Regions from separate parts of the Bradyrhizobium sp. SOJA106 genome, predicted to be linked through region 1. Evidence: predicted binding sites of a transcription regulator. Region 1 holds the regulator's gene; each other region holds the start of a gene.
What was found. The regulator LexA, encoded in region 1, represses DNA repair genes until DNA is damaged. The targets are predictions, from matches to a motif close to TGTTCNNNNTGTGTTCNG.
Positions count from the first base shown of each region.

Region 2: the regulator LexA is predicted to act here: its motif matches at 5,570-5,587, upstream of AC5V87_RS10710 (PA0069 family radical SAM protein).
Region 3: the regulator LexA is predicted to act here: its motif matches at 1,668-1,685, upstream of AC5V87_RS23220 (LexA family protein).

Region 1 is NZ_CM182549.1:4,814,252-4,822,626, reverse strand. It holds gene AC5V87_RS22305 (ComEC/Rec2 family competence protein) at 1-1,449, shown strand, start outside; gene AC5V87_RS22300 (GAF domain-containing protein) at 1,459-2,400, opposite strand; gene AC5V87_RS22295 (hypothetical protein) at 2,648-3,082, opposite strand; gene AC5V87_RS22290 (hypothetical protein) at 3,279-3,491, opposite strand; gene lexA (transcriptional repressor LexA) at 3,692-4,393, opposite strand; gene AC5V87_RS22280 (molybdopterin molybdotransferase MoeA) at 4,570-5,781, opposite strand; gene AC5V87_RS22275 (hypothetical protein) at 6,013-6,207, opposite strand; partial or broken gene AC5V87_RS22270 (HAD-IA family hydrolase) at 6,373-7,001, opposite strand; gene AC5V87_RS22265 (alpha-hydroxy acid oxidase) at 7,010-8,143, opposite strand.
Region 2 is NZ_CM182549.1:2,418,190-2,426,564, forward strand. It holds gene AC5V87_RS10690 (glycosyltransferase family protein) at 1-491, opposite strand, end outside; gene AC5V87_RS10695 (RMD1 family protein) at 826-1,665, shown strand; gene AC5V87_RS10700 (acetate/propionate family kinase) at 1,793-2,977, opposite strand; gene AC5V87_RS10705 (phosphoketolase family protein) at 2,986-5,400, opposite strand; gene AC5V87_RS10710 (PA0069 family radical SAM protein) at 5,609-6,775, shown strand; gene AC5V87_RS10715 (VOC family protein) at 6,796-7,251, shown strand; gene rnhB (ribonuclease HII) at 7,327-8,187, shown strand.
Region 3 is NZ_CM182549.1:4,983,355-4,990,190, reverse strand. It holds gene AC5V87_RS23225 (ProQ/FINO family protein) at 1-170, opposite strand, end outside; gene AC5V87_RS23220 (LexA family protein) at 923-1,639, opposite strand; gene AC5V87_RS23215 (helix-turn-helix domain-containing protein) at 1,853-2,293, shown strand; gene AC5V87_RS23210 (hypothetical protein) at 2,372-2,653, shown strand; gene AC5V87_RS23205 (hypothetical protein) at 2,664-3,491, shown strand; gene AC5V87_RS23200 (hypothetical protein) at 3,491-3,679, shown strand; gene AC5V87_RS23195 (hypothetical protein) at 3,679-3,927, shown strand; gene AC5V87_RS23190 (hypothetical protein) at 3,924-4,148, shown strand; gene AC5V87_RS23185 (hypothetical protein) at 4,148-4,414, shown strand; gene AC5V87_RS23180 (ATP-binding protein) at 4,540-5,355, shown strand; gene AC5V87_RS23175 (hypothetical protein) at 5,528-5,716, shown strand; gene AC5V87_RS23170 (HNH endonuclease) at 5,866-6,369, shown strand; gene AC5V87_RS23165 (DUF669 domain-containing protein) at 6,445-6,836, shown strand, end outside.

The DNA.
Region 1 (8,375 bases):
ACCGGTCGGCGCGATGCGATCACGACGCCCGTCAACGACGCCATGTTCATCTCGGGCCTTGGTCATGTGCTGTCGATCTCCGGCTACCACATGGCCGTCGTCGCAGGTGTCGTGTTCTTCGCGGTGCGCGCGCTGCTGGCCTTGATTCCGGGGTTGGCGGCCGGCTTCCCCATCAAGAAATGGTCGGCCGCCGCGGCGCTGGTCGCTGCGGCGTTCTATCTGCTGCTGTCGGGCGCGGAAGTCGCGACGCAAAGATCGTTCTTCATGACGGCGGTGGTGCTGATCGCTGTGATGGTCGACCGGCGCGCCATCACCTTCCGCACGCTGGCCGTGGCGGCGATGATCGTGCTTGCGGTCGCGCCGGAAGCGCTTGTGCATCCGAGCTTCCAGATGTCCTTTGCTGCGACGCTCGGACTTGTCGCGCTGGTGCAGATCGGCATGCCGAACCTGTTTGCCTCGCCCGATCATTCCACGACCGCGCGCATCGCGCTGTGGGGCGGACGCGAGATCGCGATGCTGTTCCTGGCCTCGCTGATCGCGGGGCTTGCGACCACGCCCTACGCCGCCTTTCACTTCCACCGCGTCACGCCGTTCGGTGTGCTCGCCAATCTCGGCGCGATGCCGGTGGTCTCGGCGCTGGTCATGCCGGCTGGGCTGTTGGGCCTGCTTGCGGCACCGTTCGGGCTCGACGGCGTGTTCTGGTGGCTGATGGGGATCGGTATCGATTGGATGATCGCGGTCTCGCGCTGGGTAGCGGGATTGCCAGGCGCTGTCGGCCGCATCCCGGCATTCGGCATAGGCCCGCTGATCGCGGCGAGCCTCGGGGTCATCGTGATGGGCTTGTTGCGGACGCCGCTGCGCTGGTCCGGCGCCGTGGTGCTGCTGGTGGCGATGCTCTGGGGGCTGTCGGTGCGCCAACCCGACGTTTTGATTGCCGGGGACGGCCAGAGTATCGCTGTGCGTGGCAGGGACGGCCACCTGCATCTGATCAGGGCCAGCAAGGACGGTTTTCTGCTCAAGGAGTGGCTCGCCGCCGATGCCGATGCGCGCGATGGTGGCAGTGCCGCACTGGCCGACGGCGTGTCATGCGACGAGGCCGGCTGCCTCACGCCGCTCGCCGATGGGCGGCTGGTCGCGCTGTCCTTGCGGATCGATGCACTGGCTGATGATTGCAGTCGCGCTGCACTGGTGGTCACGGCAAGGCCAGCGCCGCCGGATTGCGCTGCGATGGTGGTCGACCGGCAGAGGCTCGCGGCGCACGGCGCGCTGGCGCTGACACGTCGCGGCGACGGATTCGCGGTGCAGGCGGTGAAGGCGAGAGGCGCCGACCGGCCGTGGTCCCCGGCGATTGCGGGCGAGGCTGATTTCGGGGCGAGCCTTGCGCCGCCGGCTGCTCCCCGCAACCGGAACGCGACCCCGTCCGAGACGGACTTGCAGGCCGATGATTGAGCGTACCGGCTACAGGTACCAAGCCAGCACGGAGTCGAGGCCGGACTTGCCGACGACGGGCAGGGCCACCATCCGGCTCAGTCCGGCCGCGCGTGCCGCCGCGGCCGAGGTCGAGCGGTCATGGGAGAGATCATCGTTGATCGCGGGCATGCCGGTGGCCCAGGCGCCGCCAATGCTGCCGTCGCCCCTGGTGATGGACTTTTCGGCATAGAGCGCGGCAAGATCGGTCTGCGCGCTGCAATCGCCGTCGCGGAAGACGAGCGCGGAGCGGGTCTCGTTCGGGACCCAGATCTCGAAGCGTCGCGCAATCGGCGATGCCTGTGCGGAGAGGAAGGTCAGCACCCAGGTCTGGTCGGTGCCGGTTCGGTAGGGGATGCCGACGCCGAGATTGATGCCGATCTCGGCTGCATCCTCCCAGCGCAGAAAGCTCTTGGCGTTGTGCAGTTCCTTGATGATCAGCGGCAGGCCCGCTTTCCAGGTGCGTCCGGGCAGGCCGAAGCCGCGCGGAAACCTGGTGTGGCGGGAGTTGAACTCGAACATGTCGGCAGTGCCATAGTAGCCATCGACGAGTCCCATCTCGTGTGAGACGTCAGGATCATTGTGCCAGAGCTCGATCGCGCCGACATGCGCCTCGTCGTCGCCGCAGAACAGCACCATCACGGCTTGCAGGAATTCGCCTGAAAATACCGGCACCGCGACCCCACAGGTGAGTCCCGCCGCCAGCGCCTCATCAGTTCGCTTGAAATCGGAGTTGGCGAATTTGGTGAGAATCACCGGGTGGCCGCTCGCCCAGGCCTTGCCGGGAAGTCCCTCGTCATATCCGAAATTCAGATCCTCGCTCACAGCCTTGAACGCGGACAGCCCCTCGTCGTAGAGGCCGCCGCCGAATTCCAGCCGCATGCGCGTCCGGTCCGGTACCCAGAGCTCAACGACGCGAATGAAGGTCTTCATCGAACGTGCCCGCCGCCTCGTGCCAAGACGCCAGCCAAGACACCAGCCGAGACAGCATCGGGCATTTACTTGCGGAGCGGACGGTCAAAATTCAGGCAGGACAGCGCAAACTTCGTGCGGCGGGAAGGCGGTGGGCTGACCTCGTCCGCCCGGATGTCGAGAGACGCAAGCCACACCACGTCGCCGGCCACGGCCGGCGATGGCGATCTCTCTTCCTGGCCCGGGCTGTCGGCCCGGGATATCTGCGTCAGCCGATCGGCAGACGCGGAGTTGCCGGCCGGTTCTCGGCACTGACCTGCGGCTTGTGCTCGCGCTCGCCAAGCGGCTGCGTCACGGGCAGTTGCAGCACAGTTGCTTGCTGGCCTTCGACGAGTTGCGTCACCAGCACGTATTTGCCGTCGGGGAACTCGATCGCATCATGATGGCGATCGGGAATGTGCGGATCGATCTTGCCGAACTTGCCGACGCGCGAGTTGACGGTGCGCGTCCAGATCCAGCGATTGTCGTAGCGGACGTTGTCGGCGAAGGCGAGCTCCGTTCCCGGCAGCAGGCAGACCGCGACTGTTGGATCGGCCGCGGAGGCAAAGCCGCGCGTCGAGGTGCCGCGGAAAGTTGTCGTCACGATCGTCTCGCCGACTTCGGCAGGGCGCGATGCGACGGCATGCAGGCTGTAGTCACACATCGTGGGTGCTCCTCATGCGGAGATAGCAACCCGCGCCTCTGTCTTACGAGGCGCAGGCCTCTATCAGAGTGGAAGCATCATAGCGTCTGCGCGGTTATAGGCAAATCTGCGGCTCGCCACCGCAGCATGCGATCACATTATCTTTCCCGAAGGCGCTAGGAACAAACCCTGCTTTCGCGCATTCGGTGGGCGCGTGTCAGCGGCCGGCGGGCGCCGACCAGCCGGAATATGGCCAGACCGATTGTGATGGCTGCGTGAGCGCATTGCGCGCGTTTCGGACTTGCTCGCTCGCTACCGTTTCCTTGGCGGTGTCCTTGCGGACATGGCGATGCGATGGTGCAGCAACGGCTTGCGACGTTGATCCCGCAATCAGCGCTGCGGCCACCGTGCTCAGGATGATCTTGCGCATGACGTCTCCTCGAACCTTCAAAAGCCATCCCGAAGCGGTCTGCTTGGTGCGGCGTGCCGAGGATGTAGCGTCGGAGCAGGGGCCGGATAATCTGAGCGAAACCAGAAAGACTATCCAGCGGGAGCGGACAATCATCCGCTCCGATCTCTGATGGCGATGCCGACCGGAGCGCGCGGACAGCGCGCTCAGGACTTGCGGTATCAGTACTTCCGATAAAGCCCGATCAGCTTGCCCTGAATCTTGACCCGGTTCGGCGGCAGGATGCGCACCTCATAGGCCGCATTGGCGGGCTCGAGCGCGATCGAGGCGCCACGACGGCGGAAGCGCTTCAAGGTCGCTTCCTCGTCGTCGATCAGCGCCACCACGATGTCGCCGGTGTCGGCGGTCTCGTTGCGCTGGATCAGCGCCATGTCGCCGTCGAGGATGCCGGCTTCCACCATGGAATCGCCGCGCACCTCGAGCGCGTAATGCTCGCCCGAGCCGAGCATGTCGGGCGGGACGCTGATCGTATGGCTGCGAGTCTGCAACGCCTCGATCGGCGTGCCGGCCGCAATGCGGCCCATCACCGGCACGGCGACGGGGCGCTCGCCCTCGTCGGCGGGCGGGCTGGACGTCGTCCTCACCTTGCCGAGATTGCCTTCGATGACGCTCGGCGTGAAGCCGCGGCGGTTGCCGGCCGCGGCCTGCAGCTCGGGCAGCTTGATGACTTCGATGGCGCGGGCGCGATTGGGCAGGCGGCGGATGAAGCCGCGCTCCTCGAGTGCGGTGATCAGGCGATGGATGCCCGACTTCGAGCGCAGATCGAGCGCGTCCTTCATCTCGTCGAAGGAGGGCGGCACGCCGCTTTCCTTCAATCGCTCGCTGATGAACCGCAGGAGCTCGTATTGTTTGCGCGTTAACATCTCGACCAAAATCCCCCGGTTGATGTCGTTCGATTCCGAGACGCTGAATTCAGCGATAAGCCGCTACATGCTCGAAACAAATCATGAACGGACACTATATGTTCGATACATGTTCCGCAACTGCTTAATTTACCGTGAACGCGACAAAGTTCGCGCCACGCGTGTAGCCGGCGCGTTCAGACCGGCAGGCGCAGCACCTCGCAAGGCGTGCCCGCTTCGGCCTTCGGCGCGAACGGCGCGCGCACCAGAAGTGCCTGTGCCGCAGCGAGATTCGCAAGCAGTGAGGAATCCTGGTGATTGACGGGAACGGCGATCAGCGTGCCGTCGTCGCGCGTCTCCAGCCGTGCGCGCAGATAATCCTCACGCTGGTCGTTGGCGCCGACGTCGCGGCCGAGCACCGCCCGTTCGCGGCGATGGTGAATCACGGAACGGCCCGACAGCGCGCGAATCAGCGGCACCATGAACAGGAAGGCACACACATAGGATGACACGGGATTGCCGGGCAGCCCGATCACGCGCATTGCCGCCAGGCGTCCATGCATCATCGGCTTGCCGGGCCGCATCGCGATCTTCCAGAATGTGATCGCGATCCCCTCGGCCGTCAGTGCCTGCTGGACCAGATCGTGGTCGCCGACCGAGGCGCCGCCGGTGGTGATCAGGATGTCGGCGCCGCTCTCGCGGGCGCGGCGGATGCCCGCCGTGGTGGCGTCCAGGGTATCGGCGGCAACACCGAGATCGACGGTATCGGCCCCCTCGCTGCGCGCGAGCGCGTGAAGGGCGTAGCCATTGGAATAGACGATCTGGCCGGGGCCAGGCGTGGCGCCCGGCATCACAAGCTCGTCGCCGGTGGCGAGGATCGCGACTTTCGGGCGGCGGCGGACGGGCAGAAGCGGGTGATTCATGCCGGCGGCGAGTGCAAGGTCGCGCTCGGTCAGCCGGATGCCCTCGCGCAGCAGCACGTCGCCCTCGCGGAAATCGACGCCGGCCGGGCGGATGTGCCGTCCCGTCACTGCCGCTTCCTTGATGGTGATGCGCCCGCCGTCCACGACCGTGTCCTCCTGGATCACGACCGCATCGGCGCCATCGGGAACGACGCCGCCGGTGAAGATCCGCACGGCTTCGCCGCTACCGACCGATCCCGCAAACGGCCGGCCCGCCGCGACTTCGCCGATCACGGTGAGCTGGGACTCGGTTGTCGCGGCATCGGCCGCGCGCACCGCATAGCCATCCATCGCCGACATCGCCTGCGGCGGCTGCGTGCGCCGCGCAGCGACGTGGCGGGCGAGCACGCGGTGGAAGGCGTGGTCGAGGGCGACCATCTCTTCAGGCAGCGGCTCTGCGCCGGCAAGCACCGCGGCAAGCGCGTCAGAAACCGGCATCAGGGCCACGGGTGAAAACTCCAGCTACGCCCCTTCGGGCAAATCGGCGGCGAGAGTTCTAGCCGAGTGCAGGCGCAGAGGCAAAAAGGCGGTCACGCAGGATGATTCATCCTGTGTGATCCGCACTGCAGTGAAAGACTGACGTCAAATCCGCCGCGGCATGATCCGGAAGGCGAGACAGACCGGTATGAGGATGGCCATGGCGAGGATGAGAAGGACGAGCGCCACGGCCAGCATCGGTCAACTCCCCGGCTGCTCGTCCGGACTGACGTCCGGCGCTTTGGGACTCTGATCCTTGTCGGGCAGCGGATCGGCTTGCGATTTCAGGTCGGCGGCCTTGCTGATCAATTTGGCGGAGAGCTCAGAATCCGAGGTGGTTCTGGCGTATTTCATCAGCAGCGAGGCCTGCTTGGTGAGGTAGGTTTTGCCCAACACGAGGATGAGTCCGATGTAGAATTCCCAACGGAGTCATGAGTCCGCCCGCGAACATTCGTTCCGGGAACTCCGTACAAAATTGCACAAAGTGATTTGGTTCCTCATTCTGCGCCAAATTAGTTCCAGCACCGGCTGACCCGGTAACAGGCCGAACCGCACCGAACGTCAAACCCCAAGTGCTTTCAGTGCCTTCCCGACATCGTGGGCGAGGTCACGTGCACCGCGGTCAAGCCACGGGCGCGGGCCCCCTCGATGTTCTCGGCAAGATCGTCGAAGAACACGATCCGGTTGGCGGGCACGCCGATGGCGGCCACGACATGGTCGAAAGCCTCCGCGTCCGGCTTGCGTAGGCCGATGCTGGAGGAGAGGTAGATCTCTCGGAAATGGCCAAGCAACTCGGCATATTCTTTCGAGAAATAGTCCACATGCGGCCGGTTGGTGTTGGAGAACGCGTAGAGCGGCATCTGCCTTGCCGCACGCGGCAACAGCTCGGCGATATCAGGCATCTCGCCGGCGAAAATCGCGTTCCACCCCTCCAGGAACTGCGCATCCGAAATGCCGATCCCGAGTGAGGTGCGCAGCGAGGCGAAATAGTCCTCGTCGCTGATCTTACCGAGCTCGTGCAGCCGGTAGGCCTCATCGCGCACGTAGCGCGCGACGATGGCTTCGGGCTTGCAGCCGGCATGTCCCGCCCAGCAGTCGATCGCCTTGGAGAAATCGATGTCGAGCACCACGCGCCCGAGATCGAACAGAAGCGCATCGGCGCTGCCGGGAGAGAGCGAAGTCACCTGCATCCTTTCATTCAGTACCGATACGGGTCATGGTCGAACAGCGGGAACGCGCTGAACACGCTCGGCGCATTTGTCGCGGTCGCCGGATGCAGGCAGGACTTGTTGACCTCGGCGAACGACGTGGCGCCCAAGAGGCCGAGGCAGCGCAGCACCTCGTCCTCCAGCAGTTCCAGCATTCGCGTGACGCCAGCTTCGCCCGCCGCCGCCAGCGCCCAGCATTGCAGCCGGCCGATGCCGACGAGGTCGGCGCCCGCCGCGATCGCCTTGACGATGTCGGTGCCGCGGCAGAAGCCGCCGTCGACCATGATCTTGGCGCGGCCCTTCACGGCATCGACGATCTCAGGGAGCACGTGCATGGCCCCGCGGCCGTGATCGAGCTGGCGCCCGCCATGGTTGGAGACGTAGATCCACTCGACGCCATGGTCGAGCGCGATCAGCGTATCCTCGGCGGTGGCGATGCCCTTGAGGATCAGCGGTATCTTGAATTTGTCCTTGATCATCTTCACGGTCCGCCACTCCAGACCCTTCTGGAAATCGCCGCCGGTGGCGCGCAGGCGGCTTTCGCGAACATAGCGCTTGGCGATGTCACGTTCACGACGGCTGTAATGGGCGGTGTCGACGGTCAGGCAGAATGCGGCATAGGCGTTTCTCTCGGCGAGGCTGACGACATCGGCGACAAAGGCGTCGTCGCCGCGGACATAGAGCTGGTAGAGACGCAGCGCATCGGGAGCGGACTCGGCGGTCTTCTCAAGGCCGGGCTCCGACACCGAGCTCAGCATGTGCGCCGCGCCGAAGGTGCCGGCCGCGCGCGCGACGCTCGCGGCGCCATCCGGGTCAAAAATCTCGAGGGCACCGACCGGGGCCAGGACCACCGGCAGCCGCATCCTGCGGCCGAACTGCTCGACCGAGCCGTCGACCTTGCGGACGTCACGCAGCACGCGCGGCCGGAAGGCGATCTCGTCCAGCGCCATGCGGTTGCGGCGCATTGTGGTCTCGGTCTCGGCGGCGCCGACGATGTAGTCCCAGGCGTTCTGGTTGAGGTTGGCACGCGCCTTCCGGATGAATTCATGCAGGTTCTGGAACGGCTCATTGCTGGCGCCGAGCTCAACGTTCCGTTCCGGCCGGATGCGGGGTGCTTCGTTCATTGTTATCCTCCCGAGAATTTGAAGCCTTGTCTCATCGCCTAGCCCGTCCGGCCCTGCAAAACCATCCTAAAATCGCATAGCTGCGAGGCGTGGCCGGGCCAACCCGATTCCGCTTTGCGTGAACGGTTTCGGAACGTTGCCAAAAGTTTAGCTCGCCGGCCAAGGCTTTTTGGGAGAGATTTTTGCGATGTACCGCCAGCCTGGCGGCCCGGCCATCAAGAAACCTGAATGG
Region 2 (8,375 bases), 2.4 Mb from region 1:
GCTTGGGGCGGATAGCCGCCGACCCGATCGTAATGGTCACGCGCGATCAAAAGTCCCTGATCGCCCAGCGGGCCGACGAGCTTGCGCGCGACGGCGCGGAGCAGGTCGCGCACACCGGTATCTGCGTAAGGTGAGCGGGTATAGCGGAACACCGCTGCGCGATCCCGTCCGCTGGTCGAGACGGCCTGGATGAACTGGGTGGTCTCCTCGATCCAGCCGGTTTCCAGCACGGCGCCGGCGGGCAGGAACATCAGCCAAGGCGAACGGGCCTGATGCGCGCCGGCGGCGAGCGCGGCGCCATGAGAAGATCCCTCGAAGGCAATGAAACGGCAGCCCGCGACGTCGGCAACCCGCTCAATGACGCCGTTGCGGGTGCCGTCGACCAGCAGGACTTCGCGGATGATGCCGGCGGCGGCACCGGGCACCAGCGCGGCCAGAGTTGCGACCGCCGTCTGTTCGACGCCTTCGGTCGGAATGATGACGCTCAGCATGATTGTGGCTTCGATGTCCGCAATTCGGGAGAAGCGTAGCTTGTTATGACTTTGTCATAAACATGCGGCGTTACCGAGTGCAACTTTTTGGCGGTGCTCCGGGATGCGATGGTAAACCGCGCCCGCCCATCGCAGCCAAATGTGTCGCGCGCAGGGGGACAATATTGCCGAATGTTTCGGCGAATTTCGGGCTTCGTGAGCTTCAAACGGGGCTGTCTTCGCCGATATGATCGAGGTGAAGACGCTACTGGTCCGCAAGCCTGCATCGGCGGTCTGACATGGACCTTACGACCGGAAAACTCGCAACCGCCGGTGCCGAGAGTGAGATAGTCGAGTGACCGCCGATCAACTTCCCATTGGCACCACGCCAGCACCGCCGAAACCGGACGCCGCGCCGACCTTGCGGATCCGCGCCGTGATGCTCGGCGAACGCATCAATGCCTCCGGCCTCGAGATCGGCACGCTCGTCTCCTCGACGCCGGCCGCGTTCCGCGTCCATGGCGGCCTTGCCGTGATCTTCCGCTACGGCGTCGTCGTGCTGATCGGGCTGCTTCCCTCGGAAGAGAAGGTGCTGATCGACGGCCTCAAGTCCCGCGTGATCGGCGAGTTCAGCCCCTATGAGGAAGAGACCGCGCAGGCCCAGCTCTGCAAGGACGAAAACGCCGAGGTGATCCAGCCGGGCGGGCCGATCTGCCTTGCCAGGTTCTCCGACGACCGGCTGCTCCTGATTGCGGATGCGCTCGCCAAGAGCACCTCGCTGGCGCGTGATGAGCGGCGCGTGGCCGCCGTCTTCGATGTGATCGAGCCCTTCGCGCGCAAGCTCGCCGAGCAGGGCCGCACGCCGCCGCGCCGCAAGGGCATGCTGCAACTGATCGGCAATGCGCTCCTGGTCCAGCAGCGCGTCGCCGGCCGTGTCGCTGTGGCCGAAAAGCCGGACGTGCTCTGGGAAAAGCCCGAGCTCGACCGGCTCTATGCCCGTCTCGAGGACGAGTATGAATTGAAGGAGCGCCTCGACACGCTCGAGCGCAAGCTCACCGCGGTGTCGGAAACCGCCAACGCGCTGACCGACATCATCGACACCCAGCGCTCCCTCCGCCTCGAGGTCGCGGTGGTGGTGCTGATCGTGATCGAGGTCGCGATCGGGTGCTTTCAGATTCTTGCGGGTATTCACTGAGCTTTGTTGTGCCCCCCTGTCTCCGCGCGTCCAGTATCGTAGGGTGGACAAAGGCGCACTTGCGCCGTCCCACAACCTCGAATTGGTGGGGCACGCTTCGCTTTGCCCACCCTATGATACTACGATGCTAAGCCTTCGCTCGCAGCACCGCCGCGCAGTGCCGCGCGATCGTCAGTTCCTCATTCGTCGGAATGACGAACACATCGACGGCGCTGTCGCCGCTGCTGATCCGCTCGCGTCTCGCGTCATTCGCCGCCGCATCAATGCGCACGCCAAGCCACGCAAGGCGCTCGCCGATCGCGCTGCGGATCTCGCTCGCATGCTCGCCGATGCCGCCGGTGAAAACCAGACACTCCAGCCCGCCGAGCGTGGCCGCCATCATTGCGACCTGCTGCGCCGCGCGAAGCGTGAAGAGATCGACCGCCTCCCGCGCAGCGGCCTCGCCGCTTGCGAGCAGCGTGCGCATATCGGCGGAGAGGCCGGAGACGCCGAGCAGGCCGGACTGGCGATAGAGCAGATGCTGGACGTCTTCGGCGGACATCTTCTCGTGCTGGTGCAGATAGAGCAGCATGCCGGGATCGATCGTGCCGCAGCGCGTGCCCATCACGAGGCCGTCGAGCGGCGTCAGCCCCATCGTGGTGTCGACACTGCGACCGTCGCGCAATGCGCAGAGGCTGGCACCATTGCCGAGATGCGCGATGACCGTGCGCTTCGCCGTGAGCTCTGGTGCGATCCCGGCGAGGCGGCCGGCGACATATTCGAACGAGAGACCGTGAAACCCGTAGCGGCGGATGCCGCGTGCCTCGAAGCGCCGTGGGATCGCGAAACGGCTCGCCGGCGGCGCCATGCTGTGATGGAAGGCGGTGTCGAAACAGGCGATCTGCGTGAGGGCAGGCTTGATTGCCGCGATGGTTCGGATCGGCTCCAGGCATCGCGGCTGATGCAGCGGCGCCAGCGGGGTCAACGCCTCCAGCCTTGCTTGGACATCATCGGTCAGTTCGACTGGGCCTGAATAATCCGGCCCGCCATGAACGATGCGATGACCGACGGCGCGCAGGCGATGGTCGCCAATACGATCTTCGACGAAGCCGATTACGTCGGCGAACAGACGGCCGCTGTCCGCATCCGCCACGTCCCTTTGCGTCTCGAACAGATCTTCGCCGGCAGGGTTCTTCACGACGAGCCGGGGCTTTGCCTCATGCTCGTCGAGCAGGCCCTTGCAGAGCAGGGTGGGCTCGGCCGCGGAAATATCGAACAGGCCGAACTTGATGCTCGACGAGCCCGAGTTGAGGACGAGGACCGCATCGGACATGGCGGGCATCAATCGCCGGCTTCCGCCGGCGTGTTGCCGCCGGCGCTGTTGGGCCAGACCCAGTCGCGCACCTCAGGCATGTCCTCGCCGTGCTCGCGCACGTAACGCGAATGCTCGATCAGCCTGTCGCGGAACTGCTGCTTCACCTGCGCGGCCTTGGTCGCCAGGCCCGGCACGCGTTCGATCGCCTCGATCGCGAGGTGATAGCGGTCGAGCCCGTTGAGCACGACCATGTCGAAGGGCGTGGTCGTGGTGCCTTCCTCGGCAAAGCCGCGCACATGCATGCCGGCATGGTTGGTGCGGTTATAGGTCAGGCGATGGATCAGGTAGGGATAGCCGTGATAGGCGAAGATCACGGGCTTGTCGCGCGTGAACAGGCTGTCGAAGTCGCGGCCGGAGAGGCCGTGCGGGTGCTGCTCGCTCGGTTGCAGCGTCATCAGGTCGACGACGTTGACGACGCGGATCTTCAGGTCAGGCAACGCCTTGCGCAGCAGGTCGACGGCGGCGAGCGTCTCCAGCGTCGGCACGTCGCCGGCGCAGGCCATCACCACGTCGGGCTCGCTGTCGGCATCCTCGTTGCCGGCCCAGGTCCAGATGCCGATGCCGGCATCGCAATGCGTCGCCGCCTCCTGCACCGATAGCCATTGCGGCGCCGGCTGCTTGCCGGCGACGATCACGTTGATGCGATTGTAAGTGCGCAGGCAGTGATCGGCGATCCACAGCAGCGTGTTGGCGTCGGGCGGGAGATAGATGCGGACGATATCGGCCTTCTTGTTGGCGACGAGATCGACGAAACCGGGGTCCTGATGGCTGAAGCCGTTGTGGTCCTGGCGCCAGACATGCGAGGTCAGGAGATAATTGAGCGAGGCGATCGGGCGCCGCCATGGCAGATGCCGCGTCACCTTCAGCCATTTGGCGTGCTGGTTGAACATGGAATCCACGATGTGGATGAACGCCTCGTAGCAGGAGAAGAAGCCGTGGCGGCCGGTGAGCAGATAGCCTTCGAGCCAGCCCTGGCAGAGATGCTCGCTCAGCACCTCCATCACGCGTCCGTCTTGCGCCAGATGCACGTCGTAATGTTCGGTCGGCTCCATCCAGACGCGCTCGGTGGCCTCGAACACGGCGTCCAGCCGGTTGGACGCGGTCTCGTCCGGCCCCATGATGCGAAAGTTACGAGTCTCGGTGTTGAGCTTGATGACGTCGCGCAGGAATTTGCCCAGCTCGCGCGTCGCTTCGGCGATGACGCCGCCGGGCTGCGGCACATCCAGCGCATAACTGCGGAAGTCCGGCAGCTTCAGCTCCTTCTTGAGCAGCCCACCATTGGCATGCGGATTGGCGCCCATGCGCCTGTTCCCATCGGGTGCCAGCGCCTGAAGCTCGGGCATGAGCGTACCGTTCGCGTCGAACAGCTTGTCCGGCTCGTAGCTGCGCATCCAGTCTTCGAGCAGTTTCAGATGCGCCGGGTTCTCGCGGCAGCTCGCAACCGGCACCTGATGCGCGCGCCAGAAATCCTCGACCTTCTTGCCATCGACCTCCTTCGGGCCGGTCCAGCCCTTCGGACTGCGCAGCACGATCATCGGCCAGCGCGGCCGCTCGATGGTCTTGCGTCCGTCGCGGGCGTGCTGCTGGATCGAGCGGATGCTGGCGAGCGCGACGTCGAGGGCGTCCGCCATGGCCTGGTGCATCAATTTGGGATCGTCGCCCTCGACGAACAGCGGCTCGTGACCAAGCCCGCGGAAGAGGTCACGGATCTCGCTGTCGGGCATCCGCCCGAGCACGGTCGGACCCGCGATCTTGTAGCCGTTGAGGTGCAGGATCGGCAGCACCGCGCCGTCATGGGCCGGGTTCAGGAACTTGTTGGAATGCCAGGACGCCGCGAGCGGGCCGGTCTCGGCCTCGCCGTCGCCGACCACGCAGGCGACGATCAGATCGGGATTGTCGAATGCCGCGCCATAGGCATGCACCAGCGCATAGCCAAGCTCGCCGCCTTCGTGGATGGAGCCGGGCGTCTCCGGCGCCGCATGGCTCGGAATGCCGCCGGGGAAGGAGAACTGTCTGAAAAGTTTTCGCAATCCGTCCGCATCGCGGGCGATGTCGGGGTAGATCTCGCTGTAGCTCCCTTCGAGATAGGTGTTGGCGACCATGCCCGGGCCGCCATGGCCGGGCCCGCAGACATAGATCACGCTGAGGTCAAGCGTGCGGATGACGCGGTTGAGATGGGCGTAGATGAAGTTCAGCCCGGGCGTCGTGCCCCAATGGCCGAGCAAACGCGGCTTGATGTGTTCGGGCCGCAGCGGCTCACGCAGCAGCGGATTGTCCAGCAGGTAGATTTGCCCGACGGAGAGATAGTTGGCGGCGCGCCAATAGCGATCGAGCAGACCGAGGTCGCTGCTCGCCGCACGCGATTGTTGTTGATTTGTCATGTTCATGCCGACCTTCACCGGGGATGGTCACCAACATTGTTCCGCGACGATCGATCCCTTGCCGAAATCAAACGGGATCGCCCCGCAAGCGTGTTGCGTGAGGTCAAAGCCGCGCGCGAGAAATTTGGGCGGCTACTGTGCATGGGGTTGTTTTCGAGTCTTTTGTCTTGGTTCTTGATTTGTTCCTATGTCATGCTATCTTGTCCGCATGAGTCCAGCAGCATCCTCTCATGCTCTCAAGCACCCGCCGGTCACGGCGCCCTCCGAGCCGGCGGGTGCGGGCTCTGATTTTCCCGAGCTTGGCGTCGCCATTGATCGCGCGCGCAGGCGAGGGCGGGGCGCACAATCCAACGCCAGCGGCCGTTATGAGGCCGAGGCCCGCGTCGCTTTCGACGATGGCTGGCAGAGCCTGGAAGATCTGCCGCCGTTCAAGACCACCGTCGGGGTCGACACCTCGCGCAAGGTGATCACCCGTAACGATTCGCCCGACATCGGCTTCGATCGCTCCATCAATCCCTATCGCGGCTGTGAGCATGGCTGCGTCTATTGTTTCGCTCGGCCGACGCATGCCTATCTCGGCCTGTCGCCGGGGCTCGACTTCGAGTCAAAGTTGTTCGTGAAGCCCGAAGCGCCCTTGCTACTCGAGAAGGAGCTCGCCGCACCCGGCTACGAGCCGCGGATGATCGCGATCGGCACCAACACCGATCCCTATCAGCCGATCGAGCGCGAGCGCAAGATCATGCGCGGGATTCTCGAGGTGCTGGAGCGCACCGGCCACCCCGTCGGCATTGTCACCAAGTCGGCGCTGGTGGTTCGCGACATCGACATTCTCGCGCGGATGGCCAAGCGTAACCTCGCCAAGGTCGCGATCTCGGTGACCTCGCTCGATCCGAAGCTGGCGCGCACCATGGAGCCGCGGGCCTCGACGCCGCCGAAGCGGCTGGAGGCGCTGAAGCAGCTCTCCGAGGCCGGCATTCCCACCACAGTGATGGTCGCGCCCGTGATCCCCGCGCTGAACGATTCCGAGATCGAGCGCATTTTGGATGCCGCCGCCCATGCCGGCGTCAAGGAAGCCTCCTACGTATTGCTGCGGCTGCCGCTCGAGGTGCGCGATCTCTTCCGCGAATGGTTGATGGCCAATTTTCCCGACCGCTATCGCCACGTCTTCACGCTGATCCGCGACATGCGCGGCGGCCGCGACTACGACGCGAAATGGGGCGAGCGGATGAAGGGCACGGGGCCGATGGCCTGGACCATCGGCCGGCGCTTCGAGATCGCCTGCGAGAGGCTTGGTCTCAACAAGCGGCGGTCGAAGTTGACGACGGATCACTTTGCCAAGCCGAAGCAGAACGGCGAGCAGCTCAGCCTGTTCTGATCGAAACGAAGGGGCGTCGCATGAGCAAGGAACTCCCGGCTCCGGTGCCGCGGCTCACCGTCGTCACGCTCGGCGTCAGCGACATCCGTGCCAGCATCGCCTTTTACGACGCGCTCGGCTTTGCGCGCCGGCTGAAAGGAACCGGCGAGGCCGTCGCGTTCTACGACACCGGCGGTCCGGTGCTCGCGCTCTATCCCTGGGATCAGCTCGCAGCCGACGCCAAGCTGCCCGACGATCCGAGGCCATCAACCTTCCGCGGCATCACGCTCGCCTGGAACTGCCGGACACGCGAGGAGGTCGACGCCGTGCTGTCCTTCGCCCTCGGCAAGGGCGCGGCTATGCTGAAAGCGGCGCATGAGACTGATTACGGCGGCTATTCCGGCTATTTCGCCGATCCCGACGGCCATCCCTGGGAAGTGGTGGTTGCGCCTGGCATCGAGGTCGGCGAGGACCGGCGGGTCCATCTGGCGGAGTAGGGGACGGTCTGAATAACGGGAATTGCGCGGGGTTCCCGGTTGCGCTGGCCGGATCGCTTGCGCACGATCCCGGCCATGATTCGGGACAAGTCCGCCAAGAAGCCGGCCAAAGACGCGCCCAAGGCGAGCGCCGCTGCGAAGAAGGCCACACCTGCCAAATCGGGCAAGGCGTCTGCCGTCGAGGCCGCGCCGGCCCTGCCCGGCAAGAAAGGCATCATCGCGATCGCGCCGCCGAGCTTTCGCCGCGAGCGGGCGCTGATCAAGCGCGGCATCTGGCCGGTCGCGGGCTGCGACGAGGCCGGCCGCGGGCCGCTGGCTGGTCCCGTGGTGGCAGCCGCCGTGATTCTCGATCCCGACCGCATCCCGCGCGGCATCGACGATTCCAAGCGCCTGACCGCGGAAGAGCGCGAAAAGCTGTTCGACAAGATCTGCGCCACCGCGCAGGTGTCGGTCGCCGTCGCTTCGCCGTCGCGAATCGACCGCGACAACATTTTGCGCGCCTCGCTGTGGGCCTTGAAGCGCGCCGTGGTGGCGCTGCCGGAAGCGCCCCGCCACGTCTTCGTCGACGGCCGCGACCGGCTCGATACGGCTTGCGACTGCGAGGCCGTGATCGGCGGCGACGGCATCGTGCTGTCGATCGCCGCCGCCTCGATCGTCGCCAAGGTGACGCGCGACCGCCTGATGTGCGCGCTGGCGCAGGACTGCCCCGGCTACGGTTTCGAGCAGCACAAGGGCTATGCCGTCCCCGAGCATCTCGAGGCGCTCGATCGCCTTGGTCCCAGCGTCCACCACCGCAGCTTCTTCGCCCCCGTCGCCGCCGCCCGCGCCAAGCACATGCCCTGGACCGTCGAGCCGGTGCAGGATTTGTTCTCGGTGAGCGAGGTCGAGGTGCAGGTGGAAGCGAGCGTCGAGGTCGATATTTCAGCAAATCTCTAGGGCCTAGCCCCGCAGCTTCCGAATTGTCATGACCGGGCTTGACCCGGTCATCCACGTCTTTCTTGCGGCTTGAAGAACGGGGATGCCCGGGACAAGCCTGGACAAGCCCGGGCATGACGAGCAGACGGTCGTTGCCACAACGCGCAGCGCCCATTATCAAAACAGGTGTGAGCGAATAGGGCCGGCTG
Region 3 (6,836 bases), 170 kb from region 1:
GTATTAGCGCCGATGAGGTCGTACTTGATGCCGATAGCAAGCGGACACTTGTCTCGACCACTGTCGGCGATGGCGGGGAACAGTTCGGCCAGGTGGGCACGCTGCTGGCGATACAAAGCCCAATCAGTGGATCGATAAATACGATTGCGTTGGTGGGACAGAGTAGACATTTCGTGCTCCCGATTCCGTGGTGGAATGGGGGCATCATATACAAGAGTCATACAGAAGCAATACTAAAACGATACAAAAGGAAGAAAAATATATAGAGGTCAGCATTCGCGCTGCCTCTACGTATTCTTGCGGATCTGCACTCCGCCGTCAGCCCAGCTCAATTGCCTCTGTGCGCGAGGCGTGCTCAGCCCATACCAAGCGCGCATATTCTATGCGCGCATTTCCCGTTGGGTCGTGTCGTGCGGCCCATTGGCCGGCGCTGATCGTGGCTGAGGTTCTGCGGAAGTTCATGTGAAGGGCGCCATTAATAACAATCGGGTCGCATCCCTCGGCACGCAGTATTGAGTAAAACAAAGCTGCGCTAAACTTGTCGCGCATTTTAGGTATTTGTCCTCCGTAACAATCACGCTCACGCTGTAGTGTTTCGACGCCCATTCCTTATACTCCCCATGGCCGCGAACCGGCGCGGCAGCCGGGGGGTAGAAATCCGCTAACATTTACGGACCGTCCGCTTTTAGACCGTGAGGTCTTGGACATGGCGAGACGCCCCCGGCCACAAGGCCAAGTGACGTGCCCGCCAGGGCACGCGCCGACTGAAGTGTCGGGATTCGGCGCCGCCAATACGGAGAGGCCTACAATGTAGCCGGGTTTCTACGCCCGGCAGAACAATGCGATAAAGTTGCGTGTCGCGCAATACACAATTTGAACACAAACGAATAACTGTAAAGCAGGCGTGGATATCGCGCGTTACTCAGCGTGAGAGATCGACGTATGCCCCATGAATCACAGTCAGCACCTTTACCTCCACATCTTCATCATGGTTCCCGTTCTTGTAAACGATTGGCCTATGAATGGGGTTTGTGGATCTCGGCTGGAACTCGGTTCTGTCCGGATAAACGGCCACGGCCTTAACGGAGCGCTCAATCAGGCCGCCCCGGCTCTGCTCGACAACTACAATCATATTGTTCGTCAGCACGCCGCCTGCATCTTGGAAGTCGACGCCGAGAACAATCATTCCGTCGAATATCTTTGCTTCGTTCATTGAGTCGCCGTGCGCCACCCAAGCCATCGGTCTTGCGTTAGGATGACTTGCGCTGCGCGCCGCGTTCACGGAGCGCGGCTCAACTTGCGAAAGCAAGTCAGCTTCTCGAAATGAACCAGCTTCCACCACGCCCAGTATCGGATAGGGGACGCCCTCCGTGCTGCGCGTCGCCGCTTGGCGCAGCGACACCACGTTGCTCGCATGATTGTCGTTCGCCCGCCTGGCCCTAACTGGCGACTCTACACCGAAGTACTCGGCCATTCTCTCGACTTCCTCTGTGCTGAATTTGGTCTCGCCACGCAGTCGCGTGTGTAGCGTGGGTTTTGCCATGCCGAGACGCTCAGCCAAGGCTATAACGACCTTCGTGCGTCCGCGCGGCTCAGCCATTTCATCGATGTGCTTGTTAGCCCACTTCGCATAATCCACGACATACTCCCTTTTGCTACCCCGTGTTTTTACGCGGTGTGTTCCGTATACGAAACTTATACATTTCAATCAAGCTTAAAAATCTAGCTAAAACAAGCCACTACAAAACATAGACAAGAAAATCTCAACAGGTGCTGGTTTCTGTATGGCTTTTGTATAGAATCAGTGTAGGGTGTTCCCACATCGCGGAAACGCCAACTCACGGAATTCATTATGGTTCGATGGAATGACGAGGAAATTATCGATCTGGCCTGCATCGAGGGCATAACCGTAGCGGAAATCGCTCAGCGTGTCGGAGTTCACAAGGCGACCGTTGAGAGATTCTTCCGCCGGAACAGGACCAAAATTAAGGCAGCCCGCACGGGTGTACAAATACCGGACAGAAAGCACGCAGAGGTGCTGGCACTTTGGGGTGACAATTACCCCCGTGAAGAGATCGCCGAGCGGGTCGGGGTGAGTGCTGATGTTGTTCGTCGCCTGATCCTCTCCGCTGAATACGAGGAGCAGCCAGAAGAATTAGGGGCGACCTTAGAGCTCCTGGCGCTGCAGGTGGCCCATCCTGGGCGGCTCTACGAAGACGATGTGCGCGCGTTGTGTGGCCGGGAACCAGTTCGGATTAGCGCGCCAGACACCGGGCTGCGTAGCGCAGCGTAACTTCAGACAAACAATGAATCATAACTGCTTGCCGCGTGGGCGCGTGCGGCAAACGAAACTGCGCGCCTTGGAGACTCCATGACACCAGAAGAGAAGAGCCTTTACATGCAGCATTTTTTTGACATCGGCGACGTCGTCGAAATCGACGATAGCGTGATTGGTACCATTACCGGCCTGCAGATAGCTGAAGGTCAGGAAGACCAATACCGCGTTTTGTATCGCGATGCGACGGGATCGCCCCAAGAGAAGTGGTGGCGCGGTTCTTTGCTTGAGTCTGTCGAGCCCGACGAGTCCAACGTTGTCTGCTTCGACTGCGCCAAGGCCGCTCTGGCTGAATCCCGCAATGCAACTCATCACTAAGGGGCCAGGGATGTACGGTTTGCTGAAGGATGAAGCTGCGCGAGCAGCTGATGCGCCGAAGTTCAAGATCGGTCAGCGCGTGCGCGTGGTTGACGCCGATGGTGGTGGTGCGATTGGCGATGTCGCTACTGTCACCACGGTGAAACCGGTCGATGGCCTCGGCATTTACTACCATCTTGACGGGCTTTCGCACCATACCGAAGGCCTGTTCGAGCACCGCCTCGCACCCGCCTTCCTTCCAGGTGACAAGGTTCGCGTCACCAAACACAGCGGCTACTTCGCTGCCGGCGATGTCGGCGAAGTTGACCGCCAGTCTAATCATGCCGTGTTCGTAAAGCACGGCGCGTATCAGCGCATGGGCCTGCCGATTGACGCGGATAACTTGGAGCTGGTGGAGGCTGCGGATTGCGCGGGGCGCGATGGCCAGCAGGAAGCGAAGCCCGAACCGAAGTTTAAGATCGGAGACCTGGTCACAACGTCTAGTGTTGATGATGCAGGTATCGGTGAAGTCATCTCGGTTGAGGACGGCTGGTATCGTGTCAAGTTTTCAACGTGGTACGGCACCTGTGGTGAGAAGGAAAGAAATCTCAGCCCGGCCCGGCCGCTCGCGGTCGTAGCTGACAAACTCGTCATCGACACGCGCCCCTGCATCGTCGCCCGTATCCTAGATGGCCAGCCGCGTCCTAGCAACATCCCGTTCGTCCACGCTGACGTCGCCAGCGCGGTGACTGAAGCCGAGCGGCTCGCCAAGAACAACCCTGGCCAGGAATTCGCTGTCTATCAGCGCGTAGCCGGCCGCGTGGCCGAAGTGTCTTACAGCATGAAGGAGGTGGCGTGATGGCAGGTCGCACGACAGCACAGGCATTCAACGAGTGGATGCGGAGATACACCGAGGAGCCGGACTCCTTCGCGGCTGAGTTCCAGACCGTCGGGCTTTTTCTTGCGGAGGAGGCTGCGGGAAAAGAACCGTCTTATGGCGAGACGTGTGCTGCGTACCTTAACAAGCTTATCATGGGGGAGATTTAATGAACGCCGCCAACATTCACCGGTTGCCCGCTGCTGCTCAGCCACAGCCGACAACCATCACCCTGCAGCAAGCGCTGGCCAGCGGTGTAACCGCTGAGCAACTCCGCGCAGCGGCCAAGTGGAACGATCGAAAGTCGTTTGACGAGCGTCGCCGGAAGGCTCGAACCAGACACAAAGCGCAGGCGGCGGCTTTGCGAGCGGTAGCGGATGAGTTGGAGACGTGCGGCCAGCTCGCGAGGGCCGCATGACAATCACGGTCGTTGCCGTGCTCTGCCAGGCGCTGGCTGGAATTCCAGCGCAGGCATGTCACGAGGAAATCGTGACCAAGGTCGACAGCCTGCAGGCTTGCATGCTGTTTCCGGCCGATCTTGCGCAATGGAAGATGGCCGGCAGGTTTGCCGATGACCGGTGGACCATCAGCAAGGTCCGCTGCATTCCTGGCTCTTACGAAAAGAAGGACGCGATCTGATGTTCAGTCTGTACGACGACTCTGTTGCAAACTTCAATGCTTGGCGCGCCCGCCAACGATACCGCAATCCCGACGAGAGGCAGGGTATGGCCGTTATGTCGCTGTTACTGGCATGGATCGCTATCCTTGTCGGCAGCGTGGCGGCCTGGGTGACGCACGTCATCGTCTGCATCAAGGCCAGTGCATGGATCTTGCTGGCATTCGGCTGCATCGTGGCGCCGGTTGGCGTGGTGCACGGTCTTGGGGTTTGGCTGGGGATTTTCTAGCAGTGCACCTCTGGACCGCAACCGGCCACCTCGATCCTCTGCACGTATTTCTTATCGCGTGCGTTCTCATGGCCCTCGCAAGCACGCCTGGGCATTGGCCTCCAGCACATTCGTAAGGATACGTAATGGCAATCTCACTCTCTTCGCTCAAGTCGACCAAGAAGCAAGCGCAAGAACGCGCGCCCATCGTAACGATTTACGGCGTCGACGGCGTCGGCAAGACTACGCTGGCCTCGGAATTTCCCAACCCGGTCTATATCCCGACGTCTGGCGAACGCGCGCCATCGGACATCGATCTTCCCACGCCAGGCACGATCGAAACGCTTGAGGATCTGTACGACATCGTTGGCGAATTGCTGGCGACCAACGATGACGGCTCGCTTGTCCACGACTTCAAGACCGCGATCTTCGATAGCTTGGACGGACTCGAGCCGCTTGTGTGGAAGGTCACTTGTGCGCGTATCGGCGCCACTGCGATCGATGACAGCAGCTCCGGGTCAACTGCGGCTTATGGTCGGGGCTATCGAGAGGCCGATGTCGAGTGGACCGAAATTACTGACGCGCTGGACGCATTGGCCACGGCTGGCATCAACGTCGTTTTGCTCGCGCATCCCGGAATCGTGACATTCAACTCTCCGGTCTCTGACCCGTACAGCCGATACGAGGTCAAGCTTCACAAGCGCGCCGCGGCCCTCATCCGGGAAAAGTCGGACGTGGTCGGGTTCGTGAATTACCGTGTGACTCTGGTCAAAGCCGATCCAAGTAATAAGAAATCAACGCATCACGCTGAAGGAAAGGAGCGCTACATCCATCTAGCTGAGAATGCGGGCTTTGTGGCGAAGTCGCGCTTTCCGACTCCCGAGTCCATCAAGTACGTGAAGGGCAAGGGCTACAGCGAGCTGGCGAAGTATCTGCCGAGCGTGCAAGGGGAGACGGCGTGACCCCATACCTTCGCTGCGATGACGTGAGACTGGCTGGTTGGCTTATGTCCAACCCGCCTCCGCCGGGAGCGCGTAATGGAACGATGCTTCTGGTGTGCGGCAGCCGAGCGCTCGACTGGCTCGTGCCGGCCGATGGATATGACGAAGGCAAACAGCGTGGAATGGAGGCGGCGTGACCAAACGCTCCCAGACCGTAGACGCCGCAATCAAGCGCTGCTGGGCCAAACTGGCCAAGGCTGCGTTTGAGAGGGCGGTTTCCAGGGTCGGCTTTGACCGTCCTCAGGAAGCCGAGCAGTACATGCTGCGCACCGAGCGCTGGCTTGAGAAGGCCGGCGCCGAAGCAACGAAGTGGTATTTCTGACAGTGAATGCTGCTAACGACAACGAGCTTCCGCGCACTCGCGCGGAGGCGGTGACGGCGGGTCTGAAGTTCTACTCAGATGGCAAGACTTGCAAGCATGGGCACCGGGACAAGAGATATTCAAACTCTGGGAGCTGCGTCCCGTGCGCCATGGAGAAGGCCACGAGGTGGTACGGCGAAAACAGAGAAAGAAAAGCCGCCACCGACCTGCGGAGATACCACGCTAATCCAAGGGTAAAGGAGCAAATCCTGGAATGGCGAGAGAGAAATCCCGGCAAGGTAATAGCCAGTCGAAAGAAATGGATCACGAATAATCCCGAGAAGCGAACTGAGTCCTCACGCCGATACGCCGCCAACAACCCCGAGAAGGTGCAAGCAAATGTACGAAAACGAAGGGCGCGTTTGCGCGGTAGTGATGGCAGCCACACCTCAGGCGACGTCTTGGAGATACTACAGCGACAAAAATACAGGTGCGCAGAATGCGGTTGCTCGGTGAGAAAGAGGACTGCCAGGCAGGTGGACCATATCATTCCACTTGTGCTCGGCGGCTCAAACGATCGTTCCAACCTTCAGGTGCTTTGCTCAACCTGCAACAAGAAGAAGGGCGGCAAGCACCCAATTGACTTCGCCAATGAGCGCGGTCGCCTAGTATAACTATCGGCACGATCGGCCCTTTAGCCGAGTGCTACGCGGCACAGCCGCAACCTGATCTCAATCAGGAGACCACCCTTGGCCCAACTCGGAACCAAGTTCAAAAGCACAGATCACGACACCTCCCAGAACGATTATCCTGAACTGCCGAACGGAATCTACGACCTCGAAATCATCCAGTCCGAAGTGAAGGATACGTCTGGACCCAAGGGCAATGGCAAGATGCTGGCCTTGCGGGTCAGTGTTGTGGCTCCGGAGGAGCACAAGGGGCGCCTCCTGTTCAACAACATCATGCTTGAGCATGACGTGGCGCAGACCCAGGAGATTGGCCAGAAGACCTTCGCCAAGCTCTGCCGCGCATTGGGCATCGAAGAAGTCGATGATAGCGACGCCCTCCACTTTATCTCGTTCCGCGCCAAGATCGGCCTGGGTAAGCCGTCGAAGGATAAGAATCCGGACGGGTCGCCCGT